DNA from 2 places in the Paenibacillus sp. FSL K6-1558 genome. Region 1 is predicted to be linked to the other one. Evidence: riboswitches for the same ligand, from Rfam matches in the RefSeq annotation. Region 1 holds a riboswitch; the other holds the start of a gene.
The links. Region 1 has a riboswitch for glycine ahead of sdaAB (L-serine ammonia-lyase, iron-sulfur-dependent subunit beta). Riboswitches for the same ligand answer to the same signal wherever they lie in the genome.
Positions count from the first base shown of each region.

Region 1 (7,879 bases):
TGATCATGAGTGCCCGGACCCAGGAAGAAAGCAAACTAGAAGGACTTGGCTTAGGCGCAGATGATTATATCACCAAACCTTTTAGTTTGGCGGAGCTTACGGCTCGAATTAAAGCCCACCTGAACAGATATCGTAGATATCAAGGTGGTCAGTCCAATGCATCGCTTCAGCAATACAACGATGGGTTAACGATTCACCCACTGAATCAGCAGGTGAGACTGAATGGTATAGAGGTGCAGTGCACAGCTAAAGAAGGAGCATTGCTAATGCTGCTGACTTCGCACCCCAACCGAGCCTTTACGAAAACAGAGATTTACGAACATGTGTGGGGTCAATCGGCAGAAGGAAGCTCCGCCGCTACAGTTACTGTGCACGTGAAAAGTTTGCGGGCCAAGCTGGGAGATGAGCCGCACCAGCCGCGCTGGATTCAAACCATATGGGGCAGTGGATACCGCTTTATTGGAGAACGGGTTAAATGAAACTGAAATATTGGCTGATGATTGCGTTCCTGATCGTGATGTTTTTGCCTGTGGCGGCAGGGTGGGCTTTATTTTCCTTATATAGCTATTATGAAAATCACCGTGCAGTAGCGGAGTATGTTGAAATGACAGGACGCATTGCACCGATAGAAAAGGTCTTAAATGATCCAACGCTGTATCAGCTGAATTCGCCTGAGCGTGATCAAACCCTCCCTGCGCTTGCCAGCGAACAGCTAAGTTTCAATCTTTATCTACCTTCTGGGATTCGGGTGTACACATCTGGCGGGGATATTACCTGGTCAACAGGTGGATATACGGTAAGAAGCTCTGAATTATATCGAAATCTGTATCATCTTCAGATTCGACACCGCACATTTTCATTGAAAAAACCAGTTTGGGATCAAGGGGAGCTGGTAGGGATTTATGAAATAACGATGTTGCGTGAGGATCGGCTTGAAGGAATATCGCTTCGAACGACATGGGTTATCGGTGGATCAGTGGTATTTTTTGTTCTCTTGTACGGAACAGTGTTGTGGTTGTTATCCCGCAAGCTTTTCTTCCCTATGAAAGTTTTGATAAACAGGATGCATGGATTTGCCCATGGAGAAGAACCAGATGAGATCCGGGTCAACGGTCACAGTGATGAGATGGGTATGTTGTTAAAGCAGTTTGATGCGATGCAACAAACCATCAGGCAGACCCAGAAGGAAGTGGAGAGGCAACAAAAAGAAAAAGAGATGATTGTAGCTTCTCTGTCACACGACCTAAAGACACCTCTCATGTCCATCAGTGCTTATGCGGAAGCACTTAGTATGGAGAGAGATTCTAGACAATTAGAGAGACAAGAGTATAGAGATGTCATCGCTAGAAATGTGGAGCGTATGAAACAGATGATCGGTGAGCTGGAGATGTACACAGCATTGGGTTCCAGAGATTCAGAGCTTGCTATGGTTGAGGTAGAAGGGGAAGAGTTTTTTGAGATGCTGCTTGGCAGTTACGGAGGTCTTGCGGAACGTGATGAGTATGACATGAAGATGTCTGTTCGGACCAATCATTGCTATCGAATTCATCCTGAATCCCTGATGCGTCTGACCGATAATCTAGTGCATAACGCGCTTCGCTACACTCCTCCCCAAGGTAGAATCGGGCTCGCTGTAATGGATTCAGCATCAGAACTGGCGGAATGGATCGATCCATCACTGGGGGCAGAACTGGATGCGTACAGAAATGGTGCGACATTGCTTATCGTTCAAAATGAAGGCCCTCCTATTCCGGCAGAACAGCTGGAGCGGATTTTTGAGCCGTACGTTCAATATCACAAAGAGCAACTAGGCGGTTATGCAGGAGGCTCTGGATTAGGATTAAGCATATCAAAGAGAATCGCATTAAAGCATGGAGGAGATATACGCATGTGGTCCTCTGAACGATATGGGACTGTAGCTGTTTGTCGATTGCCGGAACGAAGGAACCCGGATGAAACACAGGATATAACTTAAGGAAAGGTGAGAATGATGATAAAAATGGGATGGAAGCTGATGGGAGCGGCCTTGATTGCAGGTTCATTGTTTGCTGGATGCGCAGAGAAAGATATGCTTGGGATGTCAGGAGCGGATATGATTGAGAAAGTAATTGCATCCGAGTCTGGGCCAGGGTCATACTATGCCGAAGGTACGATGAAGATGTGGACAGATAGTGAGATTACGAGCACGATACACGTGAAGGAATGGGTCGACGGAAAAACAGGGAAAAAGCGGATCGAGACCGATGAAAACGGAAACGTGAGTTATGCGGTTCATAACGGTTCAGAGATTCTGCTCTATGAAGAAGAGGCGAAGACCGCTATTGCGATGGATTCATCAGCGCTCCAGCAGGAACCCAACCAAACCCAGAAGCAGATGCTGGTGGATCAACTGGAACGTATGCGTGATAACCATAATGTGAAGATGCTGGGTCAGGAAAAGCTTCAGGACCAGGAGGTCATTCATATTGAACTAACTCCGAAGGATAAGGATTCACTCTCCATGTCTTCGGAGTATTGGATAAACCCGAAAGAATGGATGGTTGTGAAAGCCACGAGTACGTATGGGGATACCAAGTCAGAGTTTCTATATGACCAGATCAATTACAATCCTGAGTTCACAGACCAGACGTTCACGCTGGATATTCCTGCAGATGTTGAAGTGAAAAAAATGAATGACGTGATGAATAACCGAGAAATCACACGAGAAGAGGCAGTGCAGGCCGTTGGTCAGCCCTTCCTACAGTATATCGGAGCGGATATGAAATTATCGAGAATTGAGCTCATTTCATCTATGGGTGAACAAGGCCGGGATGAAGTGACACTGTATTATGTGAAGGATAACAAACCAGAGATCAGCATGACCGTATTTAAAGCACCAGGGGAAAACGGTAATGAAAAACTGCTTCCAGAGGAAAAGAAAGTTAACATTCGTGATACAGAAGGTTCATATATGTCTATCATTCGGAACTTGTCGTGGAGCGAGGATGGTCTTCGTTATTCGGTCATGGGCGAAAATGATTTTTGGACAGAAGAACAACTACAGATGTGGGTAGATGAGTTGCAAATAACGAAGCAAGCGAAATAATATTGCGGATAGAGAAAAATGAACAAGCTTTGAACCATATGAACGAAAGGAGCATATCGTATATAGAAATGATGTGCTTCGAGATTACGTCACTTTTATTGACATATAGCGTATGGCATATTACGCTGTATATGATTGAATGCATGGCAGAATGGTGAACTTTCATTAAGGAAATAACAGAATATAGCGAATGATAACGAGCGGGAGAGACCTAGCAGGATGATGCAATACAGTACAAGTAGGCATGATTAATGCAATTTAAGATGTAGAACTGTACTGTACAGATGGCTTGGGCACCGAAGGAGCAAGCAGTTATGCACCCGGCATAACCGTTAATCTCTCAGGTAAATGTACCGTCGTTGGACGCAACTCTGGAGAGTGCGCGGAAGAAGCGCCACCCAAGGGGTATATGATTGTCAGATTGCTGAACAGATGAGTGCTTGCGTGTACTCGGCCTTGTTCTTCCTGGCTTAAAATCATGAAACTCTCAGGTATCAAGGACAGAGAGAGGGCTAACGGCCTTCTTCTGTCCTTTTTTGATGTCATCAATCAGTAAATCAGGAACATTGTGGTGGGTCTTGTCCAGATATCGATGACAAAACCAATTGGAGGGTTAACAGGTGCGATTTAAAGATGTTTTTTCAATTATTGGCCCGTCGATGACGGGACCATCCAGTTCACATACAGCCGGTGCTGCAAGATTGGGACGAATTGCGCGTCAGTGGCTGGGATGTACACCGGAACGTGCAAGGCTTACGTTATATGGCTCATTTGCGGATACCTATCAGGGACATGGAACAGATCTGGCACTAATCGGTGGTTTGCTGGGTTACGTTACAGATGATCCGCGTATACCGGATGCAGAGCAATATGCAGATGAAGCAGGCATGGAGGTTGAATTTTACACCAGCGGTCTACCGGCTCCTCATCCGAACACGGTCAAGATTGAATTGTGGCACGGCGAACGGGCATGCTCTTTAATAGGTGCTTCCATCGGTGGCGGCAGTGTATCTGTGCATGCATTAAATGATTTTCGCGTACAGATCAGTGGAGAGTTTCCGACACTTGTTTTGCGTCATGCCGATAAAGCGGGAGTTCTGGCATCCGTGACCTCAACCATTAGCTCGTCCGGAGTGAATATCGGCTATATGCAAGTGGATCGAAAGGCTCGTGATGGTGAGGCACTTACAGCAATGGAGATGGATGCACCGCCGAGTGAAGACGCGTTGAACAAACTGCGTTCATTGGATCATATGCTGGATATTCGTGTGATTGATCTGAAGAGAGGGGGTGATCCGGATGCGGTTTAAACATCTACATGAATTAAACACCATCTGCACTGCGGAGTCCAAAACAATTGCACAGTTGATGATTGAAGAGCAGGTGCAGGAGACTAACACACCCGAAACAGATGTCGTAAAGCAAATGTCGGAGTACTACCAGGTGATGAAAGAAGCGGTTCGTAAAGGACTTACAGAAGATACCACCTCACGTAGCGGACTGACGGGTGGGGACGGGAAAAAGATGGCCGAATATATTCGCCAAGGCGAAACATGCTCTGGCGATGCTTCTGCCCTTGCCATGGCCTATGCACTTTGCGTATCGGAAGTGAATGCCTCCATGGGACGGATCGTGGCTACGCCAACAGCGGGCTCTTGTGGCATCATTCCGGGTGTGTTTATCAGCTCGCAGGAACGATTTGGCTGGACGGATGAACATCTGGTGAATGGATTGTTCTGCGCCGGTGCTATTGGATACGTGATCGCCAACAATTCATTTATTTCAGGGGCCGAGGGCGGCTGTCAGGCGGAAGTAGGATCAGCGATTGGCATGGCTGCCGGTGCGATGGTGGAGCTTCGTGGAGGGACGCCGGAGCAGGTAGTGCATGCTGTAGGATTGGCTTTGAAAAATACACTGGGCCTCATCTGCGATCCGGTTGCTGGCCTGGTAGAGATTCCATGCATCGTGCGCAACGGACTCGGTGCCGTTACTGCACTGGCTGCCGCAGATATGGCACTCGCTGGTGTACGCAGTGCCATTCCGTCTGACGAAGTCATTGACGTGATGTTGGAGGTAGGCAGTGCGATGCCAAGCCGTCACCGCGAGACAGCGCAAGGTGGGCTCGCTCAGACACCTACAGGCCGCAAGATGATGGAGAAGCTGGCGAAGCCAAAGGCCAAGCGCTTGCCGGATGAGTCATCCGAAACATCAACAACAGGCTCAGAGGCAGAATAGCAAGTGGATCATATACAGGACAGGGGCAGATAGCTTAGGAGCACACAACCAAGTTCCGATTATCAATTAAATTAGTAATTAGAGCATGTTAGTCGTTATTACTTCATAACAAACAAGCGTCCGCGAACCTGGTTTTCTCAGGTTATGCGAGACGCTTGTTTGTCCAGTTTGCCTAAACCGCCAAGATAGCAGTCAACCACTCAGAATTGGAGAAGGCAGTCATTTATTGTTGTTTCCAAAAGGCATCTATTTTACTTCTGTGCGCATCACGGCATATCCGTAAGCAGGCAGTTCAATGGCAAGCACACCGTCTTCCAGAGCGGTGCGATGGTTGCCCTCAAACAGCTCCGTCCAAGGTTGCTCTCCTGCATCCAGTTCAACGATGGCGGTTTCCTCAGAACGGTTGAACAGAATGAGGATGCGTTCCTCGTCACTTTGCCGCTCCATCACAAGCTGGCTACCGCCTTCCTGGGCTTGCAGGAAACGAATGGTTCCTGCTGCACGCAGTGCAGGATGAGCATGACGCAGAGCAATCAGCTTTTGATAAAAGTGAAGTAGCTCCCGATCCTGCTTCGCTTCGTCCCACTCCATGCATTTGCGGCAACCTGGATCATGTTCTCCGTCGAGCCCGATCTCGTCACCATAATAGATACATGGGGCTCCCATATAACTGAACTGGAACAAGGCAGCCAGCTTCATCTTGCGTTGATCGCCCTCGCACAAGGTAAGCAGGCGCGGAGTATCATGACTGTCGAGTAAGTTGAATGCCACCTCGCTCGCTTGAAGTGGGTAGCGAGATAGCTGCCTGCCAAGGGCACTCGCGAATTGTTCAGCGTGCATCTTATCTTCCACAAAGAAATGATTTACGGCGGCGGTGAACGGATAGTTCATGGCAGCATCGAACTGGTCCCCTTGTAGCCAGGAAGAAGATTCGTTCCATATCTCACCTAGAATGTAGGCATCTGGGTTGGCTTCCTTAACAACCCGCCTGAAATCTCTCCAGAAAGCATCGTCCACTTCATCAGCTACATCAAGACGCCAGCCGTCCGTGCCAACTTCCTTGATCCAATATTCCGCTACTTCGAGCAAGTAGGCCTTCACATCGGGATTCTCTGTATTCAGCTTGGGCATATGAGCCTCAAATCCAAATGTCTCATAGGTTGGAATGCCATCCTTCACGTCCAGCGGGAATTCATGTACGTGAAACCAGTCCTTGTATTTGGACTTGGCACCAAGCTTTTGTACATCGACAAAAGGAGCAAATGTTTTGCCTGAATGATTAAACACGGCATCCAGCAGTACACGAATACCCCGTTCATGACACAGCTTCACCAGACGCTTCACGGTGTCAGCATCACCGAAATGGCGGTCGACGCGCAGATAGTCTTCGGTATCATATTTATGATTGGTTGTAGCTTCGAAAATCGGAGTAAAATAAATCGCATTAATGCCCAGTTCACTGAGGTAATCAAGGTGGTCGATTACACCCTGCAAGTCACCGCCAAAGAAATTAAAGGGTGTAGGTTCACCGCCCCAAGGTTCAACCTCTTTGGGATTGATATCCGGGTTGCCATTGGCAAAGCGCTCGGGGAAAATCTGATAAAACACAGCATCTTTCACCCATGCTGGGGGTGTAAACACAGCTCCGGCATGAAGATATGGGAACTGAAACATGCGGCCTGGGTCATCGGGCTCCTCCTCTTGGAAATCCGTCTCGGTCATCCAGATGTGTTCATCTCCACTTTTGAGCAAAAAAGCATACTTCAATCGATGATACGGAGGTCTCACTTCCCCCTCGTAGTAGTCAAACATAGAGTCTGACGTCAATTTGGTCAGAGGAACCATATCTTTTGTTTCCTCCCACGCGTATTTATCTCCAGTCAGGGCATACACCTCGGTGAGATCATTCTTTTTGGCACGCAGACGTAGACGAATCGTATCCTGATCATAGGCATAGGCCCAGTTTCGTTTCGGTTGGTGGAAGATGGCTTCAAGCAGCATATGTAATTCCTCCTGTCAGATATGAATGAAGTAAGCAGAGACCAATTCATTTAAATTCGATTAAATATGCTAGTAGTACAGTAATACAGGTGATATGTAGACATTATTGCTGAAAGATATAGCTTCATATTACGTGACTGCAGATTGCGTTATAATGAGGGTATGAAAAGAGAGGGCAGGCTCTAAACGAGCGACATGGAATGTACTGAGGCCTAGGCAACGGACATTGTAGCTTGTGCAACCAGGCTTGCATTTAAACTCGCGGGGAGGTTCGCCCCATTCAAAATTTAAAGCCAAAAATCATAAAGATAAGCATTGCCGCCCAGATATATCATTAACCCAAAGGGAACGGAAAGGAAACGAGTACATAGATGAAAAACAAACTGTTATACATTGAGGATGATACGGAAATTGCAACATGGGTGAGAGAAGATCTGGAGGAGCGTGGATATGAGGTCGTCTGGCTTGGGAGCGGTGAAGGGGCCACCGAGGCTGTGGCAGACTGCTCCCTAGTCATTCTGGATGTCATGCTGCCAGGGCTCGACGGATTCACGGTAG
Region 1 is NZ_JBBOCV010000001.1:4,318,348-4,326,226, forward strand. Features, by position in the region: gene MHI38_RS18800 (response regulator transcription factor) at 1-479, shown strand, start outside; gene MHI38_RS18805 (HAMP domain-containing sensor histidine kinase) at 476-1,975, shown strand; gene MHI38_RS18810 (LolA family protein) at 1,988-3,085, shown strand; glycine riboswitch at 3,277-3,450, shown strand; glycine riboswitch at 3,455-3,591, shown strand; gene sdaAB (L-serine ammonia-lyase, iron-sulfur-dependent subunit beta) at 3,706-4,395, shown strand; gene sdaAA (L-serine ammonia-lyase, iron-sulfur-dependent, subunit alpha) at 4,385-5,320, shown strand; gene MHI38_RS18825 (alpha-glycosidase) at 5,567-7,321, opposite strand; gene MHI38_RS18830 (response regulator transcription factor) at 7,693-7,879, shown strand, end outside.

Region 2 (7,879 bases), 2.1 Mb from region 1:
CGAACGATGTAACAGGTGTATTGGAAAACGGCGGCGAGGCGGTAGGCTTGTATCGTACCGAGTTCTTGTACATGGGCAGAGACAAGCTTCCTTCCGAAGACATTCAGTACAATGCTTATAAAGCGGTACTCGAAAAAATGGAAGGCAAACCTGTTGTAGTTCGTACACTTGACATCGGTGGAGACAAAGAGCTTCCTTATCTGGATCTGCCAAAAGAAATGAATCCATTCCTCGGCTTCCGCGCAGTTCGTCTGTGTCTGGACCGTCTGGATATCTTCCGTACTCAATTGCGTGCGTTGCTGCGTGCAAGTGTACACGGAAACTTGCGTGTCATGTTCCCTATGATCGCAACACTGGGTGAATTCCGTGAAGCCAAAGCTGTCCTGCTCGAAGAGAAGGAAAAGCTGGTCGCTGAAGGGATCGCTGTTTCCGACAGCATTCAACTCGGGATCATGGTCGAAATTCCATCAACAGCTGTAATGGCAGATCAATTCGCCAAAGAAGTGGACTTCTTCAGTATCGGTACTAACGATCTGATTCAGTACACGATGGCTGCTGACCGGATGAATGAGCGTGTATCTTATCTGTATCAACCATACAACCCAGCTATTTTGCGTTTGGTCAAAATGGTTATCGATGCAGCGCATCGTGAAGGTAAATGGGCTGGCATGTGCGGTGAGATGGCAGGAGACGAAACAGCAATTCCATTGCTGCTTGGTCTTGGACTGGATGAGTTCAGCATGAGCGCAACTTCCATTCTGCCAGCGCGTAGCCAAATCACCAAATTGTCCCGTGCGGACATGCAGGAACTCGCTGCCAAAGCGTTGGAAATGCAAACCGCTGAACAAGTGGTTGAACTGGTTCAAAGCATTCAAGCGTAATTTTGCCGGAGTTTCCTCCGGATTTGAGGTCTTTCTTTTTCCGATAAAGGGCTGCGTTATTGCAGCAATATTGCCGGTGTCCACGATCCAGTGGGGCCGGCTTTTTTTGCTTTTTTATCGTAGTGACAGGATAGCTACTCTTACAAGTGAATAAAATAAAATAAAATCCCCTTATGGGAGTGAGAGAATATCTCATCACGCACAGGGGATTCTGTCACCGAAATAGACTGTATAAAAAATTAGTTTAACTTATTTAGCTACAAGCACAGTTTAATACAGGTTTGCGTGCTGCGGTCGTTTCATCCAGACGAGTTACCGGCGTGCCGTACGGAGCGTTGAGCACCAATTCCGGTGTTTCTTCGGCTTCCTTCGCAATGCGGATCATTGTATCGATAAATCCGTCCAGCGTCTCTTTGCTCTCGGTTTCCGTTGGCTCAATCATAATGCACTCCTCGACATTAAGCGGGAAGTAGATGGTTGGCGGGTGATACCCAAAGTCCAGCAGGCGTTTGGCTACATCCAGTGTGCGTACACCATACTGCTTCAGGCCACGGCCTGACATGACAAATTCATGTTTGCACACGCCAGGATAAGGAATCTCGTAATGAGGTGCCAGGCGAGCCATCATATAATTGGCGTTCAGCACAGCACATTCGGACACACGGCGAAGCCCTTCTGGTCCATAAGTGCGAATATAAGCATAAGCACGAACAAGAATACCGAAGTTACCATAATAGGCTTTGACCCGACCGATCGATTGATCTCCTTCGTAATCCAGAGCGTACATGCCTTGATCATTTTGAACAACCATCGGTTTAGGTAAGAACGGGATCAGGCGGCTCTTCACACCGACAGGTCCGGCACCAGGTCCACCACCACCGTGAGGTGTACTCATCGTTTTATGCAAATTCAGATGCACCACATCAAAGCCCATATCTCCCGGACGTGTAATGCCCATGATGGCATTGGAGTTAGCTCCGTCATAATACAATAATCCGCCAGCTTCGTGTACGATGGACGCAATATCTTGAATATCCTTTTCAAACAAACCGAGCGTATTCGGATTCGTCAGCATGAGTGCTGCGGTATCTGAACCGACTGCTGCACGGAGAGCATCAAGATCGACCAAACCGTCCGTACGCGACGGGATTGTCACCGTTTCGAATCCAGCTACGGTTGCGCTGGCCGGGTTCGTGCCATGAGATGAATCGGGTACGATAACCTTGGTACGCAGTTCACCACGGCTTTCGTGATAAGCTCGAATCATCATAAGCCCGGTCCATTCCCCGTGTGCTCCGGCAGCAGGTTGCAGAGTTACGGCATCCATACCGGTCAGACCTGCAAGATCATTTTGTAAAGTATGGAGCAGTTCGAGAGCACCTTGAAGACTGGATTCATGCTGATACGGATGGATTTTGGCAAAGCCGTTGTAACGTGCTACATCTTCGTTGATCTTTGGATTGTATTTCATTGTACAGGAACCAAGTGGATAAAAGCCGTTATCTACCCCGAAGTTGCGGCGGGACAATGCCGTATAATGACGAATAACATCAACCTCGAATACTTCCGGCAACGCGGCCGCTTCCGAGCGCAGCATTTCCCGGGGAATCAACGTATCAGCATCCTGACGGGGAACATCACATTCCGGCAAGGAATAGGCCACACGTCCGGGACTGCTCAGTTCAAAAATCAGAGTTTGTTCGGGAGCAACGGATGGTGCGACTTGCGGACTGGTTGGGGTTCCTAATGCTTGCGAGTCCACTCCAGTCTGCTGATTGACTGACTGATGTAGGTTAGATGTTTCCGATGAAGCTCCCGCAATGGTTACTTTTGTGGTCGTTTCCTGAGTCACAGCGATCCCTCCAATACACGTGCGAATTCATCGATCTCTTCTTTGCTGCGTCGTTCGGTGACCGCAATGAGCATATGTCCTGCCAGTTCCGAATATTCACGTCCGAGTTCATAACCGCCGATGAAGCCTGCATCCAGCAGTTTCAGCTGAAGAGCATCCACATCGGTTTCTTCAGGGAGCTGGATGACGAACTCGTTAAACGTAGGAGCAGTAAAAGTAAGTCTCACTCCGGGAATAGCTGTTAACGTATTTCGTGCATAGTGACTCTTCTGCAAATTCAGATCAGCAACATCAATCATGCCTTGTCTTCCCATGGTAGACATATAGACAGAAGCACTAAGCGCTAATAACGCCTGATTTGAGCAGATGTTAGATGTCGCTTTTTCGCGGCGAATGTGTTGCTCGCGGGCTTGCAGCGTCAGCACGAAGCCTCGTTTGCCGTTGCGATCGGTCGTCTGGCCGACGATTCGACCAGGAATCCGGCGCATGTGAGCCTGGGACACGGCGAAGTATCCGCAAGTGGGTCCGCCGAGCGAAGCGGCGATTCCGAGGGGCTGCGCATCGCCTACGACGATGTCGGCCCTCAGCTTGCCTGGGGCTTCCAGCAAACCGAGCGACAGCGGGTTGGCGCTCACCACGAGCAGTCCTTTGTGCGTGTGCACAAGGTCGGCAGCCTGTTTTATATTTTCCACGGCACCAAAGAAGTTCGGGCTCTGAATCATAACCGCTGCGGTATCTTCCGAAATTGCCGTTTGCAGGGCATCCCAATCTGTAACCCCATCTTTATAACCAATCTCTACAATCTCCAGACTCAGGCCATGTGCGTACGCCTGCAATACTTGACGGGCTTCAGGGTGAACGGTGCGAGATACAATAAGCTGTTTACGACGGGTAGCTGCGGCGGCAAGATTGCCAGCTTCTGCAAAAGCCGTTGCACCATCATACATACTCGCGTTGGCTACCGCCATACCTGTCAGTTCACAAATATACGACTGAAATTCAAAGATAGCCTGCAATTCTCCTTGGCTGATCTCCGGCTGATAAGGGGTGTAGGCTGTATAGAACTCCGAACGGGAAATGACATGGTTGATGACCGAAGGGATGTGGTGGTCATAGATGCCTGCGCCGAGGAAGCTGGCGTGTGTTTCAAAGTTGGCATTGGAGCCAGCTTGTTTCGACATATGGCGAGTTAAGGCATATTCATCCAGTTTGGAGGACACAGGCAACTCGCCTTGGTAACGAATTTCCTGCGGGATATCTTTGAACAAATCTTCAAGAGTATCCACGCCGATCGTGGCCAGCATAGCGCTCTGGTCTTGTTCTGTCATGGGGATGTAGCGGTGCTTGCTCATGCTTGCTCAGCTCCTTGGGTAGGTGTCTTTGACGTACGTGTCCGTTTATGAAAAGGGGTCTTGACGACCTCGGCTTTTAGCTTTTTGCCACGAATCTCAATCTCCAGTGGTGTACCCAGTGCAGTATATTTGCTGTCAATCAGGGCAAGCCCCAGATTACGTTTCAAGGTCGGCGACTGTGTACCGGTTGTCACTTCACCAATCTGAACGCCATCCGCATAGATCGGGTAATGGGGCCGCGGTATGCCACGCTCCAGCACTTCGATACCGATCAGCTTGCGGGCAGGGCCGTCATTTTTTTGTTGCAACAAAGCTTCGTGTCCGATAAAAGACCCGGCGTTCAGTTTCACAAACATGCCCAGCCCTGCCTCCAGTGGAGAGATGGTTGGTGATAATTCCTGCCCGTATAAAGGCAACTTCGCTTCGAATCGCAGTGTATCACGTGCACCAAGTCCTGCTGGAACGAGGCCTACATCAGCACCGGCTTCCATCAGTCCGTTCCATACGAGGGCTGCCTGATCAGCTGCAACATACAGTTCAAAGCCATCTTCTCCGGTGTAACCGGTTCGTGATAGCAGCAGCTTTACTCCGCATACCTCGGCATGCTGCACGAAGCGGAACGGTTCGATGGAGCTTGCATCTATCTCTGAACCTGTAACCTTCGAGAGAATATCGACCGCTAAAGGGCCTTGTAGCGCAAGCAACGCCGTTTGCTCGGAATCATTGGTGATGTTCACCCCAGGTATAATGTGCTCCTGCAACCATGCCCAGTCTTTGTCGATATTGGAGGCATTGACGACCAGCATGTAGTGTTGCTCCGCGAGTTTATAGATGAGCAGATCATCCACTACACCGCCATCGGGATAACACATCAGTGTGTATTGTGCCTGACCTGGTACAGTTGCGGTCACGTCGTTGGTTGTCATGTTTTGCAAAAAGGCTTCTGCCTGTTCACCCGTTACGGTGAATTCGCCCATATGGGATACATCAAACAGCCCGGCGCGCTCGCGCACGGCTTCATGCTCTTTTTGAATACCGCTAAACTGCACGGGCAACTCCCAACCGCCAAAATCAATGCAACGTACACCTTCATATTGCGCGTATAGGGGGAAGAGTGGTGTTCTTAATAAATCAGACATCCAATCACCTCGTCATGGGCCGTAGTAGGCCAAGTATGAAAACACGTTCTGTGAGCCAGATCAATAATGCTTAAGTAATTTTGGTAATCGAGAGTTAACAGCCGACTGTTCTACATTTTTTCATTGGTTATGTTCAGTACGATTCTAGAACCTGCAATTCATTTTTTGGGAAAAAGGAAAAGGACAGGCCAAAGAACCGGCATGCCAAGTAGCACGCTGTATTCTTAGGCTCTGTCCCTTGTACCTGAGAGTTACCCCGCCGTTTATTCAGACAGGTTTCCCCTTGGGTGATCATAACGTCCGTATAGGACGATTAGATGCTCTCCAGAGTTGCGTCCTGTAAAAGTCCTTTTGCCTGAGAGATTCACCCCCGCTTGTCGGTGGTTTACTCCTTCGGCGCCGCCTCATGCACATCCCCAAACCGGGTGTACGGGCAATCTCTCCCTTTACATTCATCCGCGGTTCATACGTAGTCCAATTAACTTCAGTTGCTCTTCTCATTAAAACGTGAATACAGTCCTGATGTCAAGAACGATATCATTGAAATTGTGTAAAATACGAATATTTAATGTTTATACTATATTAATGTTCGGTTATTTTAAAAGAGTGCGCTTACTATTCTAATATTCGCCATTATATGCAGAAAGAGTAGTGTGAGGTTACACAAGGTGGGTATCGAAATTGAAATAAACTGTGAGCTAACTTGACATTTGAATCTGAAATATCATACGCTATTGTCTGGGAAAAAGGTGAAGGTCAAAGAACGCATGCACTCATTAATGAAAAGCGAGGCGGATATCGATGAGCGAATTGAGAAATGATTTCCTGTACAGTAAAGAGCACGAATGGGTGCAAACCGTAGGGGAGGATACCGTACGTATTGGCATTACCGAGTTCGCGCAGCATCAGCTGGGTGACATTGTGTTTGTAGAATTGCCTGATCTTGAAGCCGGTGTAAAAGCAGAAGACAGCATCGGTACGATTGAATCCGTCAAAACGGTATCTGATCTGTTCTCACCTGTCAGCGGCACCATTGTTGCAGTGAATGAAGCTTTGCAAGACTCGCCAGAACTGGTGAATAGCTCTCCTTACGAAGAAGGTTGGATGATCGAAATCCGTGTCGATGGAGATGTAACAGCTGCATTATCCACATTGCTGAAGGCGGATGCTTATCTTAAACATACTGAGGAATAGAATTCGACTGGATTGTCGAGTTGATTTGTACTTATTGACATATATAATCCTAATTGAATATAAAAAATCTTGCTATTTAAACCTGCGTGAGCTATGAGCTTATGCAGGTTTTTTTGCTGTTTTTTTCTGCATATTGGAGGAATTTAAGTAGGAGTGACATAGCATCATGAATAAAAAAATTGCAAACGGACCAAGCTATTTTATTGCTTTGTATGTTGTATATGAATAAAGTCATAGGCAAGAAAAGCCTTGCGTATCAAAGGGTTGAGCATATATTCCTAATTAAGAGCGACTACATAATCCAATGTTGTCATCATTGTTCATGACGAAAGTACGCTTTCATTTGATTGAACAGGAAGGTTTTCTCGCTTAGGATTACAGCAGGGGATCAATGATACCCCTTTCATACGAAATAATGACTTGATTCAAGGAGGATAAACCAATGAGTAATTTGGATCAAACATCCAATTCCAAAGGTGGGTTACGTGTTGGTGTGCAACGCTTCGGACGATTTCTGAGCGGTATGGTCATGCCCAATATGGGAGCATTTATTGCTTGGGGATTAATTACAGCGATGTTTATTAAAACAGGATGGTTTCCGAATGCGACAATAGAGCAGCTTGTAGGGCCGATGATTACTTATTTGCTGCCGCTACTGATCGGTTATACCGGGGGTACGATGGTGCATGGCACGCGTGGTGGTGTCGTCGGGGCGATTATGACCATCGGTGTCATTGTCGGAACGGATATTCCAATGTTCCTCGGGGCCATGATTGCGGGGCCTTTCGGTGCATGGGTGATCAAGAAGTTCGATAAATCCATTGAGGGCAAGATCAGAGCCGGTTTTGAGATGCTGGTCAACAATTTCTCGGCAGGAATTATCGGTGGTATTTTGGCGATCTTTGCTTTGCTCGGTATCGGGCCGGCAGTAGAGGCCATTAGCAAAGTGTTGTCTGCTGGCGTACAAGGTTTGATGAACCTGGGCTTGCTACCACTCGTCAATCTGATTATTGAACCGGGTAAAGTATTGTTCCTTAATAATGCCATTAACCACGGGATTTTAACACCAATTGCAACAGATCAGGCAAGAGAATTAGGTAAATCCGTTCTTTACATGCTTGAGTCTAACCCGGGACCGGGACTAGGTATTTTGCTCGCTTATTGTTTCTTCGGTCGTGGAATGGCGAGATCTTCTGCACCTGGTGCGGTGGTCATTCATTTCTTCGGGGGGATTCATGAGATTTACTTCCCGTACATCCTGATGAGACCTATTTTGATTCTGGCAGCCATCGCCGGCGGTGTAGCGGGTACGTTAACGTTCATGCTAACTGGCGCGGGATTGGTTTCGGCACCGTCACCAGGCAGTATCATTGCCTATTTTCTGTTGACGCCAAAAGGTGGATATATCCCAATGCTTGCCGGGGTTATCGTGGCAGCTGTGGTTTCCTTCCTGATTGCCTC
Region 2 is NZ_JBBOCV010000001.1:2,204,199-2,212,077, reverse strand. Features, by position in the region: gene ptsP (phosphoenolpyruvate--protein phosphotransferase) at 1-881, shown strand, start outside; gene gcvPB (aminomethyl-transferring glycine dehydrogenase subunit GcvPB) at 1,135-2,643, opposite strand; gene gcvPA (aminomethyl-transferring glycine dehydrogenase subunit GcvPA) at 2,730-4,085, opposite strand; gene gcvT (glycine cleavage system aminomethyltransferase GcvT) at 4,082-5,224, opposite strand; glycine riboswitch at 5,454-5,554, opposite strand; glycine riboswitch at 5,558-5,680, opposite strand; gene gcvH (glycine cleavage system protein GcvH) at 6,026-6,418, shown strand; gene MHI38_RS09415 (PTS mannitol transporter subunit IICB) at 6,861-7,879, shown strand, end outside.
Region 2: linked by a shared signal. The riboswitch ahead of gcvT (glycine cleavage system aminomethyltransferase GcvT) and the one ahead of sdaAB (L-serine ammonia-lyase, iron-sulfur-dependent subunit beta) in region 1 are both predicted to bind glycine.